Regions from separate parts of the Bradyrhizobium sp. B097 genome, predicted to be linked through region 3. Evidence: predicted binding sites of a transcription regulator. Region 3 holds the regulator's gene; each other region holds the start of a gene.

Region 1 (6,920 bases), 2.8 Mb from region 3:
GCGACGATCTGGTTCTCGCGCAGATATTGCGCGACGACCGGCGCGGGGATGCCGTGGTCGGCATAGGCGCCGGTGGCGTGATCGAAGCCCGGCGTCAGCAAGGTGAGCTTGTTCGGGTCGGTCATGGCAAATCCCGCGGTCAACTCGGGGAAGCCGTGCCAGGTTTCGCCCGGGCTGAGCTGCCAGTACGACGGATTGGTCGCGAGCTGATCGGTTGAGATCGTCTCCCAGGCGACATTGTGTACGCCGTTCTCGCGCGCGACGTCGGGGATCATCACGCGGTCCGGCACGAACGGCTCGAAGAACCAGCGCCGCTCCGCGCGCGTCTCCTTCTCCTCGAACTCGCGCTTCACGGCACGGATCTTCTTGCGCAGCTCGATGCCGAGCCGGATCGTGTCGTCCCACAGCACTTCGCCGGAGCGGCCCTTCATCATCTGCGCGCCGACGTCGAGTGAGGCGAAGATCGGATAGAACGGCGAGGTCGAGGCGTGCTGCATGAAGCTTTCGTTGAAGCGGCGGTGCTCGACCCGGCGCTTCTGGCCCTTGATGTGGCGGTCGCGGATATGGATCTGCGAGGCCTGCGAGAAGCTCGCGAGCTGCTTGTGGGTCGATTGGGTAGCGATGATGCCGGGCGCCTCGGGGCCGAGATTGGCGAGCCCCATCGCGAAGCGGCCGGAATAGATCGGGTGGAACTTCATGAAGCCGGCCCAGGCCTCGTCGAACAGGATGTAGTCGCAGAGATGGCCGATCCGCTTGAGGATCATCTCGGCGGAGTGGATGGTGCCGTCATAGGTGCACTGCTCGACCACGGCGACGCGGAACGGACGCTCCTTCTTCCAGGCGTTCTCGTCCTTGACCAGCGGGTGCTTGCGGATCTGGTCGCGTAAGCTCCCCTCGTCGAGCAGGTCCCAGCGCATCGGGCCGATCAGGCCCCAGGCGTTGCGCACCGTCGGCACATAGACCGGGATGCCGCCGCCGATCAGAAGCGCGCCGTGATGCGCGGCCTTGTGGTTGTTGCGGTCGAACAGCACGAGATCGCCGTCGGTGACCAGCGAGCCGAGCGCGACCTTGTTGGATGTCGAGGTGCCGTTGAGCACGAAATAGGTCTTCTCGGCGCCGAAGATCTTGGCGGCTTCCTTTTGCGCCCGCAGCGCCGGCCCCTCATGGGTGAGGAGGTCGCCGAGATCGAGCACGGAATTGTCGAGGTCGTCGCGGAACACGGCCTCGCCGAGATGCTCGACGAACACCCGGCCGATCGGGCTGCGGCTGTAGAACACGCCGCCATTGTGGCCCGGGCAGGTCCAGAGCTGGTTGCCTTCCTCGGCGTAGTCGACCAGCGCCCCGAAGAACGGGGTCTTCAGGTTCTCGGCATATTGCTTCAGCCTGGAGATCAGGTTCTTGGCGATGAAGGACGGGGTTTCCTCGGACAGGAACACGTAGCCGTCGATGAAATCCAGCACCTCGACCGGCAGGTCCTCGAACCGCTTGCGGCGGATCAAGAGGAGGATCGGGAAGTCGAGGCCGCGGCGGCGCATCAGGTTGATCAGCGCCGCGGTCTTGCCCTCGAGACCCTTCTTGCCCCAGTCGACCACCATGCAGCCGATCGCCGCATCGGTCTGCACCGCGATCTCGGCATCTTCCAGCTTGCGGGCGCGGACCACCTCGAAACCGGAGCGCTCGATTTCGGCGATGATCTGGTTGAAGCGGATGCCTTCGAGGTCGTCGGCCTCGAAAACCGGCGCCGCGAACAGGAAGTTGAAGCGTTTGAAATAGTCCATGCATGTCCCCGAAACTGGTCCGCTGAACCTGTCTGCACAATTCATGACAAAGAGATGACAATCCCTCTGCGACGCCAGGTGCCATGGCCAAATCCGCGTCTCCGCGCTGAACTGCCGATATAGCCAGCCGTCGGAAAGCACGGCGTCATGCCCCAGCCTGCTCAACCCACTGTTGCCGACCATTTGGCCGCGCTCGAGCGGCTTGCCCCGGATTTCGACCGCGAGCGCCGGCTTCCCGACGCCGTGGTCCGCGCCCTGGCCGAGGCCGGAATGTCTCGGCTGTATTTGCCGAAGGCGCTGGGCGGGCCGGAATTCTCGCCGCTCGACTTCATGACGATCGTCGAGGCGGCCGCCGCGCTCGACGGCTCGGTCTGCTGGCCGGTCGGCAATGGCGGCGGCATGAGCCGGGCCGGCGGCTATCTGCCGGAGGAGGTGGTGCGGGGCTGGTTCGCCGATCCGCTGGCGTTCATCGCGAGCGCCACCAGGGCGATCGGGACGGCGGTCGAGGTCGAGGGCGGCTATCGGGTCAGCGGACGCTGGCCGTTCGGCAGCGGCGCGCCCCACGCCACCAGGTTCAAGGGGCTGGCGTGCGTCAAGGGTCCCGACGGCAAGGATGGCCCGCCGATCTGCTGCTACGTCGATCGCGCCGACGTCCGCCTCCACGACACCTGATTCGTGTCCGGACTGCACGCCACCGGGAGCTGCGACTTCGAGATGCAGGACTGCTTCGTGCCTGACAGCCACACCCATCCGCTGGTCGACTTCAAGCCGACCCAGCCGGGTATCCCGTACCGCCCCGCGTAAAGCTCGGCCTGCCGCTCGGCACGACGCGGTTTTGAGCAGGGCCGCCGGCGGTACAGGTTTCTTGCGTCGAGCGGTCAGGAAGCGACCGGCACCAGGCCGTAGCGCAGCATCGTCTCTTTCATCCTGGCTGGATCGGGGGCACCCCCCGCCATCAGGGCCGCCATGTCCTTGAAATATTGCGGTCCGAGCGCGCCGGGGCTGAGGAGGCAGAGGCAGGTCGCCGGACCGTTCGAGCGGTTGGTGAAGCCGTGCACGACACCGCGCTTGATGAATACCGATTCGCCGGGCCCGATGTCGATCTCCTTGCCGTCGACCCGCCAGGTCGAGACGCCCGAAAGCCCGTAGATCGTCTCGTCCCAGCTCTCGTGATAGTGCGGAATCGGCATCCGGGCGTTCGGCTGCAGCGTCATCTCGAACAGGTCGACGCTGCCGCCGGTGGTCTCCTTGCTCTGCAGGAATTTGAGCTGCAACGTACCGAAATCAATCAGGTCGGGCATGACGGACTCGCAAATGGTTCGGGTGCCCACGATAGCGGACGGCGCCGAAGGAAGCCAACGGCGTGTGCGGCCCGGACGCGCGAAGCGATGTCCGGGCCGGACTAATGATCCCGCATTCCGCTCATGCCGGCTCAGCGCCGGTGCGCTCAGTAGACGAGGTTCGTACCCGGCGGCTTCTCCAGTGCCGCCGCCAGCGTGCGATACTCCTCGCAGTCGGTGCCGCAGATCTCGGCGATCCGCTGCAAATGATACTGCGCCTGGTCGCGGTTGCCTTGTTCGATCTGCCACAGGCCGTAGTAGTTCCACGTCAGCACGTGGTTCGGATCGGCCTTCAGCGCGCGCTCGTACCAGACCTGCGACTGCTTGTAGTCGCCGAGCTTGCGATAGGAGTAACCGATCAGGTTCGCGACATCAGGATGATCATCGCGGCCGAGCGCGTGCAGTTGATCGATCGCGGCGGCATAGTCGTTGTGTTCGTAGATCGTCGCATAGGCCGCGCGGTAGCCGTCGCGGAATGCCGGGTCGTCGAAGCCCGATTGCTTGATCGGCTTCTTGACCCTGTGCGTGGTCTTTCTGTCCTTTTGCTGGGGATAGGCCGGCGCAGGCGTGCTGTAGCTCGACCCGTAGAAGTCTCCGCCGCCTGCTCCTCCTCCGCCGCCACCACCACCTCCACCGGCGGCGAGGGCGGTGTGCGGTGGGAACAGGATGATCGGCGCTGTCAGAAATGCCGTAAGCATTGCGAGCTTCATCGGTGACTTGATCATGCGCATCTCCCGATTTGATGTGGCAGTCGTTGACCTGAAGGACTAACTCCCGATCGCGGGAGACATTCCGTTCGTTCTGAAAAATTGTTTGCCGATGCGGCAATCGCACTGTCGCTTCCGAACGTCGCGCGTGCACGCGCGTGCTGTTTGTTCGCGCCATCGAACGACGGCGCCGAAACTAACATCGGTGTTAGAATCGCGCCGGTCGCACAAGGGCAGTGAAGGGCAGGTCAGCGTCAATGCGTGTAGCCCAGATGAGCGAAGCGATATCCGGGATCTTTCGTTCCGCATATCGCGGAGCCCGTCATCGGGCGCGCATTTCGCGCGAGCCGTTGGCTCATGCGGGCCGCAAGTGCCGCTACTTCTGCTCCAGGTGCCAGGCGCCGTCCCAGTCCGCCGCCGGCGGATTTTGCCTGAACGCTGCGACGCGTGCCTTCATAGTGATCGACGGTCCGTCGCCCGGCGCCGCAACCAGTGCCGCAGTGAAAGCTTGCTCGGCGTCGTCCCAGCGGCGGTCGCGATAGGCGTCGAGACCATCCGCGTAGTGCTGCCGCAACTCGGTCTGCGCCGGCGTCAGCTCGTCCTTCTTGCCGAGGATCTCGAACACGGCGACCGGCTGGGTCTGGCCGACGGCGACGAGGCGGTCGATCTCGCGCAGCTCGATGGTCGCGGCGCAGGCGCTCGCGGTGGCTTCCGAGATCAGGCTGCGGCTGCCGTAGAACTTGTTGGCGCCTTCCAGCCGCGAGGCGAGGTTCACGGTGTCGCCGAGCACGGTGTAGCTCATCATGAATTCGGAGCCGATGCTGCCGACCAGCACTTCACCGGTGGCGATGCCGATGCGGATGTCGCAATCGGCCGGGATCGCGCGCACGCCGAGCAGCTCGGGCAGATCCTTGCGCAGCTGGTTGACCTGGCCGATCATGTCGATGGCGGCAAGCGCGGCCAGATGGGTCTGCTCGGTTTCCTCGACGAAGGGCGCGCCCCAATAGGCCATGATGGCGTCGCCGATATATTTGTCGATGATGCCGCGATGCGCATGGACCGGCGCCGACATCGTCGACAGATAGAGGTTCATGATCTTGACGAGGCCGCTCGGCGTCACGCCTTCGCTCAGGCGGGTAAAGCCCTTCATGTCGCAGAACATCACCGTCATGACGCGGCGCTGTCCCTCGGTGGCGGCGATCGCCGGCTGCTCGAGCAGGCCTTCTGCGATCCGCGGATTGATGTAGCGGCCGAACGTCTCGCGGATGCGCTGGTTGTGGCGCAGCGTCTCGATCATGCGGTTGAAGGCGGCGGAGAGCTGGCCGATCTCGTCCTGGGTCGTGATCGTGATGGCGCCGTCGAGGCGCCCCGCCTCGACCTCGCGGGTGCCCTCCAGCAGCTGCATCACCGGGCGCGTGATGCCGCTGCCGACCAGCATCGCGAACACGAAGCCGAGGATCGCGGCAATCGCGGTCACGACACCGGAGATGATGATCGCCCGCTGCTGCGCATTCATCACCTTCGCGGCGGCCGAAGCGACCTGCGCCAGCATGTCGGTGCGAATGCCTTCGATCTTGTTGGTGAAGTCGTCGCGCAGCACGTCGGCGCGGAGCGTGGTCGCTTTCGCGGCCGCGAAGTCCTGAGCGTCGAGCTGGTCGAGCAGCGTCTTGTTCTCGGCGTTCAGGCGCATCAAGAGATCGTTGACGGCATTGTCGATGCGGTCATCGAGGCGCCCGAGGGCAGCGTTGTCCGACGGGGTCGAGGGATCGGCGATGATCGAATCGATCAGCGCGCGCGCCGCATCGGCCTCGCGCTTGATCGTCGGCTCGATCTCGTCGAACGTCTTGCGCGCCGCGTCGTAGCCGCTGGCTTCCCCCGGCGCCTGCATCTTCGCCATCATCATCCGGCGCATCGCCAACGACCGCTCCAGCGAGCGGATGTTGACGCGGGCGAGATGGCCATAGGCGGGGATGTAGCGGTTGGTGAGCTCATCCAGGAGGTGGCCGACCTGGCCCGCCATCACCATCGACAGCAGCGAGGTGACCACCGCGAGGACGATGAGTCCCGCGGCGATGCCGACGATCTTCTGCCTGATCGAATTGCGAAACATGCCCAGCCCGCCCGCAGCTGCAATAAGCGGATCACCCCCGCCATGGCAGCGAACCAGCTAATAGAGTTCCGCGGCCCGCGGTGCAAGCGACCGGCGTGGCCGGTCTCGCCGCCGAAGGAGGGCAGGCGTCAGGGGTTAGCGCAGCCCTTCGTAGACCATGAGGCCGCGCGCGATGGCGAGCTTGCGCAGGGTCCGCGGCACCAGCCGCTCCTGGGGATGCAGGTAGCGCCACGAGGTCAGGACGAGGTCGTGCAGCCGGGTGACGTCGTCCTCGAACGGGGCGAGCAGGCCAGTCAGGCTCGCCGGCATATGGACGCGGGCGGTGAAGGGCAGCAGCAGCAATTCAAGGTGCGCCTTGGACCCGGTCTCGGTCGTGGCGGTGATGCCGGCGATGGCCGGCAGGGTCTCTTCGACGACACAGGTGATGATGTCCTCGATCTCGCCGCGGCTCTCGCCGGTGAAAAGGGCGGAAAAGCTGCGGTTCTTGAGGTCGCAGCCGAGCAGGGCGGAGGTGCGGGTGCCGGCGACGCGGAACGGAAAGCGGGTCTCGCCGTCATAGGACAGCACGAAGATGTCGGACAGCAGCTCGCGCACCGCGGACGGCTCAAACTCACTCCGGTCGGGTGCACGCGCAGTGCCGCGCTTCGCATTCCAATAGGCGAAGAATTCGCGGCTGGAGCTGTGTTTCATCTAAGAACCTTGCCCGGCACCTGGCTCGGCGGGACACATCTGTCCCGGTTTTGCTCAGGCGCCTTCCCTTCTCTGTTGTGCAGGGAAGGCTGTGCAGCGTCCATGCCGTGGCCGCGGTTTGGGCGGCTTATCGGCAGCTTTGTGTTGTTAACGTAAATTTAACTATGTCCTTGGCGGCCGCGGAACCTCCGCGTAGGGTCCGCGCGTTCCCGTTCGCCGGCTGCCCCAAGCGCCGGCGTGGTTGGTACACAGGTGGCGTCAAACAGTTTGGTCACCGTGCGGGGAGGGGTGGGGA
Region 2 (6,920 bases), 1.5 Mb from region 3:
TGCATTTCGAGATGATCGGTGTGCAGCTCGATCAGCCCGGGCATCAGGAGATCGCCGCCGGCGTCCTCGGCGGCCTCGGGCGCCCTGCCCTCGCCGAATTCGGCGATCTTGCCGTCAACGATCGCAACCCAGCCCTGCTCGATCACGCGATCGGCGAGGACCAGCCGGGCGTTGCCGATGATGGTGTCTTGCTTGGCGGTCATTTCAAACGGTCCTTCAGGCAGCAGCGGCGAACGAGGTCACATCGACGATGCGGTCGGCAATCAGATGACGGATTTCGTCGTCATGGACAATCGCGACCATCGCGACGCCCTTGGTTTTCTTCTCCGCAATCAGCTCGACCACCACTGCGCGATTCGCCGCATCGAGCGAAGCGGTCGGCTCGTCCAGCAGCAGGATCGGCAGGTCCGAGATGAAGCCGCGCGCGATGTTGACGCGCTGCTGCTCGCCGCCGGAGAAGGTCGAGGGCGGCAAGGTCCACAGCCGCTCCGGAATGTTGAGCCGGCGCAACAGGCGCCCGGCGCGCTCGCGGGCCTCCTCGCGCGCCACGCCGTTGACGATCAGCGGCTCGGCGACGACATCGATCGTCGCCACCCGCGGCACCGCGCGCAGGAACTGGCTGACATAGCCGATGGTCGAGCGGCGGATGCTCAGCACCTGGCGCGGCTCGGCGGTCGCGAGGTCGACCACCTTGCCGCGATGGCGGATGCCGATCCGGCCGCTGTCGCAGCGATAATTGCCGAAGATCATCTTCAGGATCGAGGATTTGCCGGCGCCCGACGGGCCCGACAGCACCACGCACTCGCCCGGATCGGCGTGGAACGAGACGCCGCGCACCACAGGCAGCTCGACGCCGCCTTGCAGATGCATGGTGAAGGTCTTCTCGGCGTTGGCAAGTTCGATCATCGCGGTCATTGACAAGCTCATGGCGGAAGTATCGAGGAAACGAGCAGCTGCGTATAGGGCTCGCGGGGATCGTCGAGCACCTGGTCGGTGAGACCGGTCTCGATGACGCGGCCGCCCTTCATCACCATCACGCGATGCGACAGCAGGCGCGCGACGGCGAGATCGTGGGTCACGACGATGGCGGCAAGGCCGAGCTCGCTGACGAGATTGCGCATCAGGTCGAGCAGGCGCGCCTGCACCGAGACGTCGAGGCCGCCGGTCGGCTCGTCCATGAACACCAGCCGCGGCTCGGTGACGAGGTTGCGCGCGATCTGCAGCCGCTGCCGCATGCCGCCGGAATAGGTCTTCGGCGCATCGTCGATGCGGCCGACATCGATCTCGACCCGATCGAGCCAGGTCGACGCGGTGTCGCGGATCCGGCCGTAGTGATTCCAGCCGACCGCCATCAGCCGCTCGCCGACGTTGGCGCCGGCCGACACGCCCATGCGCAGCCCTTGCGCCGGGTCCTGGTGCACAAAGCCCCAGTCGGTGCGGAACAGGAAGCGCCGCTCGGCCTCGCCGAGTTCGGCAAGATCGCGCAGCACGCCGTCGCGCATCCGGTAGGACACCCGCCCCGCGCTCGGCGCGAGCTGCGCGGAAAGCAGCTGCAGCAGGGTCGACTTGCCCGAACCGGACTCGCCGACGATCGCCAGCACCTCGCCGGGATAGAGCGCGAACGAGACATCGCGGCAGGCCGGGAGCCGGCCGTAATTCTTCGCAAGCCCCTCGGCCACCAGCAGCGGCTGGTCGTTGTCGAGGCTCGAGAGCTCAGACATGCGCCTTCTCCTTGTGCGGCGCCGCGCTCTCGGTGCCGTGATGGCCGGCGGCCTGGCGCTGCTCGCAGAAGTCGGTGTCGGAGCAGACGAACATCCGCCCGCCCTTGTCGTCGGTGACGATCTCGTCGAGATAGGAACTATCGGCGCCGCACAGCGCGCAGGGCGCATCAAAGCGGTAGCGCGTGAACGGATGATCCTCGAAATCCAGCGAGACCACCGTGGTATAGGGCGGGATCGCGTAGATGCGCTTCTCGCGGCCGGCGCCGAACAGCTGCAAGGCCGCGCAATTGTCCATCTTCGGATTATCGAACTTCGGCGTCGGCGACGGGTCCATCACGTAGCGTGCATTCACCTTCACCGGATAGGCGTAGGCGGTCGCGATGTGGCCGAAGCGCGCGATGTCCTCGTAGAGCTTGACATGCATCAGCCCGTATTCGGCGAGCGCGTGCATGCGCCGCGTCTCGGTCTCGCGCGGCTCGAGGAAGCGCAGCGGCTCGGGGATCGGCACCTGATAGACCAGCACCTGTCCGGCGTGCAGCGACGCCTCCGGAATGCGGTGCCGGGTCTGGATCACGGTCGCATCCGTGGTCGAGGTCGTGGTCGCGACACCCGCGGTCTTGCCGAAGAACTTGCGGATCGAGATCGCGTTGGTGGTATCGTCCGAACCCTGGTCGATCACCTTCAGCACGTCGTCGGGGCCGAGGATCGCCGCCGTCACCTGCACGCCACCGGTGCCCCAGCCATAGGGCATGGGCATCTCGCGGCTCGCGAACGGCACCTGATAGCCGGGAATCGCGATCGCCTTCAAGATCGCGCGGCGGATCATCCGCTTGGTCTGCTCGTCGAGATAGGCGAAATTGTACGTCGGCGCATTCATTCCGCGGCCTCCTGCAGTTCCACGGCCTCGTTGGCTTCCGCGAATTCCTGCCGTAGCTTGCGGAGCAGGCCGAGCTCGGACTGGAAGTCGACGTAATGCGGCAGCTTGAGATGCTCGACGAATCCGGTCGACTGGACATTGTCGGAGTGCGACATCACGAACTCCTCGTCCTGCGCCGGCGCTCCCGCCTCCTCGCCGAGCTCGCGCGCACGCAGCGCGCGGTCGACCAGCGCCATCGACATGGTCTTGCGCTCGCTCTGGCCGAAGGCGAGGCCATAGCCGCGTGTGAAGCACGGCGCCTCTGTCGTCGAGCCCTTGAACTGGTTGACCATCTGGCACTCGGTGAGTTCGATCGAGCCGAGCGGCACCGCGAAGCCGACGTCTTCGGCTGAGAATTCGACCTCGACCTCGCCGAAGCGGATCTCGCCGGCGAAGGGATGATTGCGGCCATAGCCGCGCTGCGTCGAATAGCCGAGTGCGAGCAGGAAGCCTTCGTCGCCGCGGGCCAGATTCTGCAGCCGCAGATCGCGATCAGCCGGGAAGCTCAGCGGCTCGCGCGTGAGGTCGCCGACCGCCGCGTCGCTATCTGCCTGCGGCGACGATTCGATCAGGCCGTCGCGGCCGAGAATGTCGGTGACCCGCGGCGTTGCCGCCTGCGATGCTTCCGCGGTCGCCGGCTGCTCCGGCACAAAACCTTCCGCGAGCTGCGGATCGAGCAGGCGATGAGTGTAGTCGAAGGTCGGCCCCAGGATCTGGCCGCCCGGAACGTCCTTGAAGGTCGAGGAGATGCGCCGCCGCACCTGCATCGCGCCGGTGTTGACCGGCTCGGTGGCGCCGAACCGCGGCAGCGTGGCGCGGAAGGCGCGAACCAGGAAGATCGCCTCGATCATGTCGCCGCGCGCCTGCTTGATCGCGAGCGCCGCAAGTTCGCGGTCGTAGAGCGAGCCTTCGGTCATCACGCGGTCGACGCCGAGCGCGAGCTGCTCGGAGATCTGCGCCAGAGTCACCTCGGGCACATCGCGATCGCCGCGCCGCTCATGCGCGAGCAGCCGATGAGCGTTCTCGATGGCGCGCTCGCCACCCTTGACGGCTACATACATCGCTCACACTCCGCTTGCGATCAGCCGCGTGGTGCGCGGGATCGCGACAATCTTGTCGTCATGGACCAGCACGACGTCGATGCCGCGCGGGAACAGCGCTTCATTGATCGACAGCCGCTGGAACAGGTCGCTCGGCTTGATCATCGCCTGCAGCAGCGCGCTGCCGTCGATGCCGGGACCCTTCAGCTCGAAGGCCGGGCCCTGCGTCAGGCTGCCGACCTGCAGGATCAGCGTGGTCGAGCGGTCAGGATATTCGCTGCTGCCGAACGCGAAACGCTCCAGCGCCGGCAGGCTTGCCGCATCGCCGATCAGCGCGAAGCTTGCGATCGCGGAATCCGTAACCACCGGCGCGCTGGCGTGAAACTTCAGCCAGCGGGCGACGTCCGGCATCGCCGACATCGCAGCATCGAGCCAGATCGGCGTGTCGTGATCGAACAGCGTCAGCGCGATCGCGGCAGAGCCGCGCATCATGCCGGCCGGCGTTCCGACATCAGCGGCGACCCGCTGCACGCTGCCCGGACGCGCCATCGCATCCATCACGGAACGGAACGTGGATTGCGCCGACAGCACCTTGTCGGCAAAGCCTGCGGGCATTTCGGCAATCGTCGTCATTGCATCACCCCTCACCGCGCACCATCGTGTAGAAATCGACCCGCGTCGCCGCGGTCTCGGCGGCCTTGCGGGCGCGTTCGGCGTTCATGGCGACACGCAACGGCGCGATCACCTTGGCCTCCACCTCGCCGGACAATGCCGCCGACTGCACCATGGCGTCGCACAGCGCTATCATCTGCGCCTTGTGCGCATCGCGGCCGAGCGTGTAGCCGAAGCCGACCTCGCCGGTCGCAAGCCGCACCGCCGCGCGCGACACCGTCGCCTCGCCGAGGTTGAACGGCGCACCGTCGCCGCCGATCCGCCCGCGCATCATCACGAGGCCATTCTCCGGCTCCCGCAGGTTTTCATGGCTGGGCACCGCGATCGCCGCGAGCCTGCCTGCGATGTCGGCCGCGGCGGAGTGCGCCAGCACCGTCATCGCGGCCTTGCGCTGGGCCTGTTTGCCGTCTGGTCCGGTCGAACTCATGGTCGAATTCATGGGCAACCTTGCTTGCATCAAGTTGTCTATGATAATAGACAACTTGATAGCCGAGCGCCATGACTGTTTCGTGACAAACCGAAGATTTCTGGTATCACCGCGCCATGAGCATGCAGGAAAGTTCCGGCGTCGCCTTGTGGCGGCAAGTCGCCGACGGCATCGAGCGCGGCATCGCAGATGGCCGCTTTGCCGCCGGCGAAAAGCTGCCCGGCGAGATGGAGATCGCCGAGACTTACCGGGTCAACCGTCACACGGTGCGGCGAGCGCTCGCCGCATTGGCGGAGCGCGGCCTGGTGCGCGCCGAGCGCGGCAGCGGCACCTATGTCGAAGCCCAGCGCCTCGCCTATCCGCTGCGTTCGCGCACGCGATTCTCCGAGATCGTCGGCGCCGGCGGCCACGAGCCGCGGGGTCAGCTGATCGATGCAGGCAGCGACGTCGCCAATCGCGAGATCGCGCGCGAGCTGGGTTTGAAGATCGGCGCGCCGCTGATCCGGATCGAGGCGGTGCGGCTCGCCGACCGGACGCCGATCTGCGTGTCCACCACCTGGCTGTCGGCCGAGCGGTTTCCCGATGCCGGCAGCGTGTTCGCCGACGTTCGCTCGATGACGAAGCTGCTCGGGCACTACGGCGTGAAGGATTACCACCGCGCCTCGACCCGGATCACCGCGGCGATTGCCGATGCGACCGACGCCGCGCGGCTCGATCTGCCGCTGGGCCGGCCGGTGCTCGTGGTCGACGCGACCGATGTCGATATGCTGGACCGCCCGCTGGTGACCAAGCGCTCGCGCTTCGCCGCCGAGCGTGTGGAGTTCCTGGTCGAGAATAGCTGATCTCTCTGCTCCCTCGCCCCGCTCTTGCGGGGAGAGGGTTGGGGTGAGGGGCTGCCTCCGCGAATCCGACAGATGTGAATACGGGGACACACCCCTCACCCGGATTGCTTCGCATCGCCGAGCGCAATCCGACCTCTCCCCGCAAGCGCGGGGCGAGGTGACCTCCTACACCACCGCCCGTTGGCCGATGATGGCAAAGCGCAGCTTGCTCGAGATGAAATCGATCGCGGCGACCGCGATCAGGATCATCAGGATCAGGAACGACACCTTCTGCCATTCCAATACACGGATCTGCTCGGCGAGTTGCAGCCCGATGCCGCCGGCGCCGACGATGCCGATGATGGTGGCCGAACGGGTGTTCGACTCGATGAAGTAGAGCACTTGGCCTGCGATCACAGGCAGCACCTGCGGCAACAGTCCGAAGCGGATTTCATGCAGCGCGTTGCCGCCGGAGGCGCGGATGCCCTCGACCTGCTTGCGGTCCGCGGCCTCGATCGCCTCGGAGAACAGCTTTCCGAACGCACCGAAGTCGGAGACCATGATCGCCAGCACGCCGGCGAACGGTCCGAGGCCGACGACGTTGATCCAGACCAGCGCCCAGATCAGCGTATCGACGCCGCGGATCGAATCCAGGAAGCGGCGCACCGGAAAGCGGATCAGATTCGAGGGGATGATGTTGCGCGCCGCCAGCAAGCTGACCGGCAACGCAAAGAGTGCCGCAAGCGTGGTGCCGAGCAGCGCGATCGACAGCGTCTCGCAGAGCGCCTGCATATAGAGCGGGAACGACGCGCCGGGATTCGGCGGAATCATCATCATGGTGATCCAGCCGAGCTGGCTCATCCCTGAGATCAGCTTCGCCGGCGAGAAGTCGAGATCGACCAGGCCGTAGACGAAGATCGCGAGCGCCGCCACGATCGTGGCCGGCATCGCCAGCCGCGCCGACGCGGGGCGTTCGAACACGCCGGGGTATTTCGCACGCAGGTCCGCGGTGTCCGGCTTCGGCAGCTGGCTCATCAGCGGCTCTCCTTGCCGAACAGCCGGGCGCGCAGCCAGCCGGTCGAGATGTCGATGATGAAGACGGTGACGATGATGGTGACGAGGATCGCGCTGACGTCGGAATAGTAGAACTTGCGGATCGCGACCACGAGCTCCTGGCCGATGCCGCCGGCGCCGACAAAGCCCATCACCGAGGCTTCGCGGACATTGATCTCGAAGCGCAGCAGCGCGTAGCTGGCGTAGCCCGCCGAGACCTGCGGCAGGATGGCAAAGCGCATGCAGGACAGCCAGCTGGCGCCGGTGGAG
Region 3 (6,920 bases):
TGACCAAGATCCGGGCTCCATCACCGCGGCAAGAAACGCGGGGCGGGGCCCGGGTTCGCGCCCCGGGTGGCGCAAGCCGGAACGACGCCCGGCCAAATGCGTCAGTGAAGATCGCTTCGGGGCGTAGCGGTTTGCGTAGCTTTCACATAGTAATGAGGGGATTGGCGTGGCAGACATGGCTGTTCAGAGCGATGTGATGGAAGCCGCGGGACCTTACGATCGCGCCAAGGCCCTCAGCGCCTTCAAGCTTGGTGATCTCACCTTCTATTGGATCACCCGTATCTCGGCGATTTCGGTCCTGTTGATCCTCGGCGGCATCATCCTGTCGCTGATCGCCGGCGCCTGGCCGGCGATGAAGGAATACGGCTTCGCCTTCCTCTGGACGCAGCGCTGGGCGCCCTCGGCCGATCCGCCGGTGCTCGGCGCGCTCGGCCCGATCTACGGCACGCTGATCACCTCGGTCATCGCGATGATGGTCGCCATTCCGGTCGGCATCGGCATCGCCATCTTCCTCACCGAACTCTGCCCGCAAATGCTGCGCCGCCCGATCGGCATCGCCATCGAGCTGCTCGCCGGCATTCCCTCGATCATCTACGGCATGTGGGGCTTCTTCGTGCTGGGCCCGTTCCTGGCCAACACGTTCCAGCCCTTCATGATCAGGATATTCGAGGGCGTTCCGGTGCTGGGTGCGGTGTTCGCAGGTCCGCCGTCCTATCTCAGCCTGTTCAACGCCGCGCTGATCCTCGCCATCATGGTGCTGCCCTTCATTACCGCGATCTCGGTCGACGTGTTCAAGACCGTGCCGCCGGTGCTGAAAGAGGCCGCCTACGGCATGGGCTGCACCACCTGGGAAGTCGTCCGCAGCGTCGTGATCCCCTACACTCGGGTCGGCGTGATCGGCGGCATCATGTTGGCGCTCGGCCGCGCACTCGGCGAGACGATGGCGGTGACCTTCATCATCGGCAACTCGTTCCGCATCTCGTCGTCGATCTTCGCGCCGGGCACCACGATCTCGGCGGCGATCGCCTCCGAATTCGCCGAGAGCGACGGCCTGCACCAGTCCGGCCTGATCCTGCTCGGCCTCCTGCTGTTCGTGCTGACCTTCTTCGTGCTCGCCGGCGCCCGGCTGATGCTGATGCGGCTTGAAACGAAAGCGGGGAAATAGCGCCATGAACCCGATCTACAAATCCCGCCGCCGCAGCGACATCGTCATTCGCGCACTCTGTGTCGGCGCGGCGCTGTTCGGCGTCACCTGGCTGGCGCTGATCCTGTTCACGCTGGTCTATAACGGCCTTGCCGGCCTCAGCGTGCAGCTGTTCACCCAGAACACGCCGCCGCCGGGCTCGACCGAGGGCGGCCTGCTCAATGCCATCGTCGGCTCGGTCATCATGACGGTGATCGGCGTCGGCATCGGCGCGCCGCTCGGCCTGTTCGCTGGCACCTACCTCGCCGAATACGGCAAGCACGACAAGCTCACCTCGGTGATCCGCTTCATCAACGACATCCTGCTCAGCGCGCCTTCGATCATCATCGGCCTGTTCATTTATGGCGCGGTGGTGGTGCCGATGCGCGGCTTCTCGGCGATCGCGGGCAGTCTCGCGCTCGCCGTGATCGTGATCCCGGTCGTGCTGCGCACCACCGAGGACATGCTGCTGCTGGTGCCCAATCCGCTGCGCGAGGCGGCTTCCGCGCTCGGCCTGCCGCGTTCGCTGGTGATCAAGCGGATCGCTTATCGTGCTGCGCGTAGCGGCTTGATCACCGGCGTGCTGCTGGCGACCGCCCGTGTCGCCGGCGAGACCGCGCCGCTGCTGTTCACCGCGCTGTCGAACCAGTTCTTCAGCCTGGATCTGACCAAGACGATGGCCAACTTGCCGGTGACCATCAACAATTTCGTGCAGAGCCCCTACGCCTACTGGAAAGAGCTGGCGTGGAGCGGTGCGCTGCTCATCACCTTCACTGTGCTCGCGCTGAATATCGGCGCGCGCATCCTTGGTGCCGAAAGGGCCGCAAAATGACCGAGCTTTCCGTCTCTACGACCGTCGCGAGCCACGTTCCCCAGGTGCCGCTGCCGGAAGCGCCGCCGAAAGTCACGGTGCGCAACCTCAACTTCTATTACGGCGAGCACCACGCGCTGAAGAACATCAACCTGACGCTGGGCACCAACCGCGTCACGGCGTTCATCGGCCCGTCGGGCTGCGGCAAGTCGACCCTGCTGCGCATCTTCAACCGGATGTACGATCTCTATCCGGGCCAGCGCGCGGTCGGCCAGCTGATGTTGGACCAGACCAACATTCTCGATCCCAAGCTCGACCTCAATCTGCTCCGCGCGCGGGTCGGTATGGTGTTCCAGAAGCCGACGCCGTTCCCGATGACGATCTACGAGAACATCGCCTTCGGCATCCGCCTCTACGAGAAGATCTCGAAGTCCGAGATGGACGATCGGGTCGAGAAGGCGCTGCGCGGCGGCGCGCTGTGGAACGAGGTCAAGGACAAGCTGAACGCCTCCGGCCTGTCGCTCTCCGGCGGCCAGCAGCAGCGCCTGTGCATCGCGCGCACCGTGGCGGTGCGGCCCGAGGTGATCCTGTTCGACGAGCCGTGCTCGGCGCTCGATCCGATCTCGACCGCCAAGGTCGAGGAGCTGATCCAGGAACTCTCAGAGGACTACACGATCGCGATCGTCACCCACAATATGCAGCAGGCGGCGCGCGTCTCCGACAAGACCGCCTTCATGTATCTCGGCGAGCTGATCGAGTTCGACGACACCAACAAGATCTTCACCTCACCGAGCGATCGACGCACCCAGGACTACATCACCGGCCGGTTCGGCTAGCGCATGGTCCGCAAAAGTGGGCACCGGTTTTTCGATCGGATCGTGCGAAACTGAGGACACCAAATCATGATCCCCGGGATCATGAGGGAGACAAGCGATGGCTTCTGAACATACCGCCAAGGCATTCGACAGCGACCTGCAGGAGTTGACTCGCCTGGTCGCCGAGATGGGCGGCCTCGTCGAGCGGATGATCACCGAGTCGGTCGACGCGCTGATCCGTCGCGACGTCGCGCTCGGCAAGCGCGTGGTCGCCGCCGACATCGAAATCGACAATCTGCAGCGCGTCATCGAAGAGCGCGCGGTGCTGACGATCGCCCGCCGCCAGCCGATGGCAATCGACCTGCGCGAAATCGTCAGCGCGATGCGCGTCGCCACCGACCTTGAGCGGATCGGCGACCTCGCCAAGAACATGGGCAAGCGCGTCGCTGCGCTGGAAAGCGATTTCCAGCCGCTGAAGCTGATCCGCGGTCTGGAGCACATGACCGACCTCGTGCTGTCGCAGGTCAAGTCGGTGCTCGACGCCTATGCCGCGCACGACCTGCCGGCGGCGATGAACGTCTGGAAGGGCGACGAGGAGGTCGATGCGATCTGCACCTCGCTGTTCCGCGAGCTGCTGACCTACATGATGGAGGATCCGCGCAACATCTCGTTCTGCATCCATCTGATGTTCTGCGCCAAGAACATCGAGCGGATCGGCGATCACGCCACCAATATCGCCGAGACCGTGTTCTACATGATCGAGGGCCAGCAGATCACCGACAAGCGTCCGAAGGGCGACATGACCAACTTTGCCACCACGGTGCCGGGTACCTAGGACATGATCCGCAGGCGCGGAGCCGGATTGTCTTCACGACAAGTCGTTTCCGCGGGGATTGTGCTCAGGAAAGTAAGCGTTTCGGTTTGCGTCTGGGCAACGGATCACCACAGAGAGAGAACTTAAACCGATGAGCGCACGCATTCTGGTAGTCGAAGACGAGGAAGCGCTGACGACACTGTTGCGCTACAACCTCGATGCGGAAGGCTACGATGTCGAAACGGTCGGGCGCGGCGACGATGCCGACACCCGCCTGAAGGAGCGCGTTCCCGACCTCGTGGTACTGGACTGGATGCTGCCGGGCCTGTCCGGCATCGAGCTGTGCCGTCGCCTGCGGGCGCGGCCCGAGACCAAGCAGCTTCCGATCATCATGCTGACCGCGCGCGGCGAGGAGAGCGAGCGCGTGCGCGGGCTTGCCACCGGCGCCGACGACTACATCGTCAAGCCGTTCTCGGTGCCGGAACTGCTGGCACGGGTAAAGGGCCTGCTGCGCCGCGCGAGTCCGGAGCGGCTGGCGACCGTGCTGACCTATGGCGACATCGAGCTCGACCGCGAGAAGCGCCGCGTGGCGCGCTCGGGACGTCCGATCGATCTCGGTCCGACCGAGTATCGGCTGCTCGAATTCTTCCTCGAGCATCCCGGCCGCGTGTTCAGCCGCGAGCAGCTGCTCGACAGCGTCTGGGGTCGCGATATCTATATCGATGAGCGTACCGTCGACGTGCATATCGGCCGCCTGCGCAAGCTGCTCAATCCGGGCCGCGAGCAGGATCCGATCCGCACCGTGCGCGGCGCCGGCTACGCGCTCGACGACCGCTTCGCAAAGGCCGAACCGCAGCCGTAGCCGACGTCGCGGCATTCACGAGCCGCAACAGCGTGTCGTCCCGGCCTAGTGCGCAATTGCGCACGGGAGCCGGGACCCATACGCCGCGGCCGGCGCGATGGGCAAGTGGCCAGACGACTTTCTAACAACACCCATTCGTGGTTATGGGTCCCGGCTTTCGCCGGGACGACGCCGGTGATGTAGGCGTAGCCCGGATGGAGCGAAGCGTAATCCGGGACTTCATTCTCCGCTTCAAGCACCGCCCCGGATTTCGCTTCGCTGCATCCGGGCTACGGGCCACAAAAAAATCCCCGCTTTCGCGGGGATTTGTTTTTGCAGTCCAGGCAGTTTCCCGAGTGCTACTTGATCTGTGGCTTCGCCGACGGCCGGCGGCGATCGGCGGCGGGCTGATAGGCGACGCGCGAGTGATGCGCGCAATAGGGCAGGCCGGCGAGCGCCTTGCCGCCGCAGAAGAAGAATTCCGGGCTCGAGGGATCGCCGACCGGCCAATGGCAGGTGGCCTCGTTGAGCTCGAGCAGCGACAGCCGCTGGCTCATCGGCACAACGTTGTCGAAGGAGATCGGATCGGGCTCCATCTCGACCTCGAAGGCATGTGCGAGCGCGGTGTTGCCGCGCGAGACCGGGCGCGCCACCCGCATCATGTGCTGGGCGGGGCGGGCCTTACGCTGCCGCGGCGCAGCCGTGGAGGGGGCCTTGGCGCGGCCGGAGAGGCCGAGCCGATGTACTTTGCCGATCACGGCGTTTCGCGTCACATTGCCAAGTTCCGCCGCGATCTGGCTGGCCGAGAGGCCGGATTCCCAGAGCTTCTTCAGCTGCTCGACGCGATCGTCGGACCAGGTCAATACAGTCATCACATTCTTCCTTTCGCATGGCGCCGGCCACTCATCGGAGCGGCGCTGCGAGCCAATCTGGACAAATATCCCTGCGGCCAGAATCCCTTAGCCCTCGCCGGGCACGGTGTTGCGCCCGAACGTTTACACGAGACACGAAGGCTACTTAGAGGGTCCAGTACTGCCGCACGAGATGTCGTACCCGACAGGCCAAACGCTACAATATGGCGTGACTCTGGCGCAAGAGTCCGCGGCCGTGCGTCCACATGTTCCCACAAAGTTAAGCGTTGCTATGAGGCTTTTCCACCGCACCGGAATGCTCCGGATTGCGCCGGTTTCGCATTGCAGGAAGGCCGGCAAAGGCCGGCTCCTGGCGATTGACACTGACCGGCCGCCGCATAGAATGACCCGCACGTGCCGCCCGCAAAGGCGGCCGTTTTGTTTTCCGAAGCTGGCGGTTGCTGCGTTGGCGTCAAGGCGCGCAGCAATTGACGGCTTCAAACCGGCAGTGAACGCCATGACCAACGCCTCGTCGCATCTGCTCCCCGTCTTCGCCCGGGTCGATCTCGGCTTCGAGCGCGGTGAGGGCGCCTGGCTGATCGCAACCAATGGCGACCGCTATCTCGATTTCACCTCGGGCGTCGCGGTGAACGCGCTCGGGCATGCGCACCCGCATCTGGTCAAGGCGCTGCAGGAGCAGGCGACCAAGCTCTGGCACATGTCGAACCTGTTCAAGAGCCCAGACGGCGAGGTGCTTGCCGCGCGGCTGTGCGAGCAGAGCTTTGCCGACTTCGTGTTCTTCTGCAATTCCGGCGCCGAAGCGATGGAGGGCGTGATCAAGCTGGTCCGCCACCACCACTTCTCCAAGGGCCATCCCGAACGCTACCGCATCATCACCTTCGAAGGCGCCTTCCATGGCCGCACGCTGGGCACGCTGGCTGCGACCGGCTCGGCGAAATATCTCGAGGGCTTCGGCCCGCCGATGGACGGCTTCGACCAGGTGCCGCACGGCGACATCGAGGCGGTGAAGAAGGCGATCGGCCCGCACACTGCCGGCATCCTGATTGAGCCGGTGCAGGGCGAGGGCGGCGTGCGCTCGGCGCCGCAGGCGTTCTTCAAGGCGCTGCGCGCGCTGTGCGACGAGCATGGCCTGCTGCTCGCATTCGACGAGGTGCAGACCGGCATGGGCCGCACCGGCGAGCTGTTCGCCTACAAGCGCACCGGCGTCACGCCGGACGTGATGTCGCTGGCCAAGGCGCTCGGCGGCGGATTCCCGATCGGCGCGGTGCTCGCGACCGCGCAGGCTGCGGCCGGCATGGCGCCGGGCTCGCACGGCTCGACCTTCGGCGGCAATCCGCTCGCGGTCGCCGCCGCCAATGCCGTGCTCGACGTCATGCTCAAGCCCGGCTTCTTCGAGCACGTGCAGAAGATGTCGCTGCTGCTCAAGCAGAAGCTCGCTTCGGTGGTCGACCGCTATCCCGGCGTGCTGTCGGAGGTGCGCGGCGAGGGCCTGTTGATCGGCGTCAAGGCGGTGGTGCCGTCGGGCGATCTGATCGCCGCGCTGCGCAACGAGAAGCTGCTCACCGTCGGCGCCGGCGATAATGT

The links. Region 3 encodes PhoB, which activates phosphate uptake and scavenging genes when phosphate is short. Its sites were predicted from a motif close to TGTCATNNANCTGTCAT; they were not measured.
Region 1: a site for PhoB is predicted at 1,822-1,838, ahead of AAFG07_RS17310 (Orn/Lys/Arg decarboxylase N-terminal domain-containing protein). Genes of this name have one in related genera too.
Region 2: a site for PhoB is predicted at 4,848-4,864, ahead of phnF (phosphonate metabolism transcriptional regulator PhnF). Genes of this name have one in related genera too.

The regions. Positions count from the first base shown of each region.
Region 1 is NZ_CP152412.1:3,718,096-3,725,015, forward strand. It holds gene AAFG07_RS17310 (Orn/Lys/Arg decarboxylase N-terminal domain-containing protein) at 1-1,778, opposite strand, end outside; gene AAFG07_RS17315 (acyl-CoA dehydrogenase family protein) at 1,926-2,450, shown strand; gene AAFG07_RS17320 (hypothetical protein) at 2,454-2,582, shown strand; gene AAFG07_RS17325 (cupin domain-containing protein) at 2,657-3,079, opposite strand; gene AAFG07_RS17330 (tetratricopeptide repeat protein) at 3,226-3,816, opposite strand; gene AAFG07_RS17335 (adenylate/guanylate cyclase domain-containing protein) at 4,202-5,935, opposite strand; gene AAFG07_RS17340 (PAS domain-containing protein) at 6,071-6,625, opposite strand.
Region 2 is NZ_CP152412.1:2,348,926-2,355,845, reverse strand. It holds gene AAFG07_RS10925 (alpha-D-ribose 1-methylphosphonate 5-triphosphate diphosphatase) at 1-203, opposite strand, end outside; gene phnL (phosphonate C-P lyase system protein PhnL) at 217-915, opposite strand; gene phnK (phosphonate C-P lyase system protein PhnK) at 924-1,721, opposite strand; gene AAFG07_RS10910 (alpha-D-ribose 1-methylphosphonate 5-phosphate C-P-lyase PhnJ) at 1,714-2,598, opposite strand; gene AAFG07_RS10905 (carbon-phosphorus lyase complex subunit PhnI) at 2,595-3,698, opposite strand; gene phnH (phosphonate C-P lyase system protein PhnH) at 3,702-4,310, opposite strand; gene phnG (phosphonate C-P lyase system protein PhnG) at 4,315-4,776, opposite strand; gene phnF (phosphonate metabolism transcriptional regulator PhnF) at 4,893-5,618, shown strand; gene phnE (phosphonate ABC transporter, permease protein PhnE) at 5,784-6,632, opposite strand; gene phnE (phosphonate ABC transporter, permease protein PhnE) at 6,632-6,920, opposite strand, start outside.
Region 3 is NZ_CP152412.1:874,323-881,242, forward strand. It holds gene pstC (phosphate ABC transporter permease subunit PstC) at 176-1,165, shown strand; gene pstA (phosphate ABC transporter permease PstA) at 1,170-2,015, shown strand; gene pstB (phosphate ABC transporter ATP-binding protein PstB) at 2,012-2,830, shown strand; gene phoU (phosphate signaling complex protein PhoU) at 2,928-3,644, shown strand; gene phoB (phosphate regulon transcriptional regulator PhoB) at 3,775-4,485, shown strand; gene AAFG07_RS04050 (GcrA family cell cycle regulator) at 4,824-5,336, opposite strand; gene AAFG07_RS04055 (aspartate aminotransferase family protein) at 5,833-6,920, shown strand, end outside.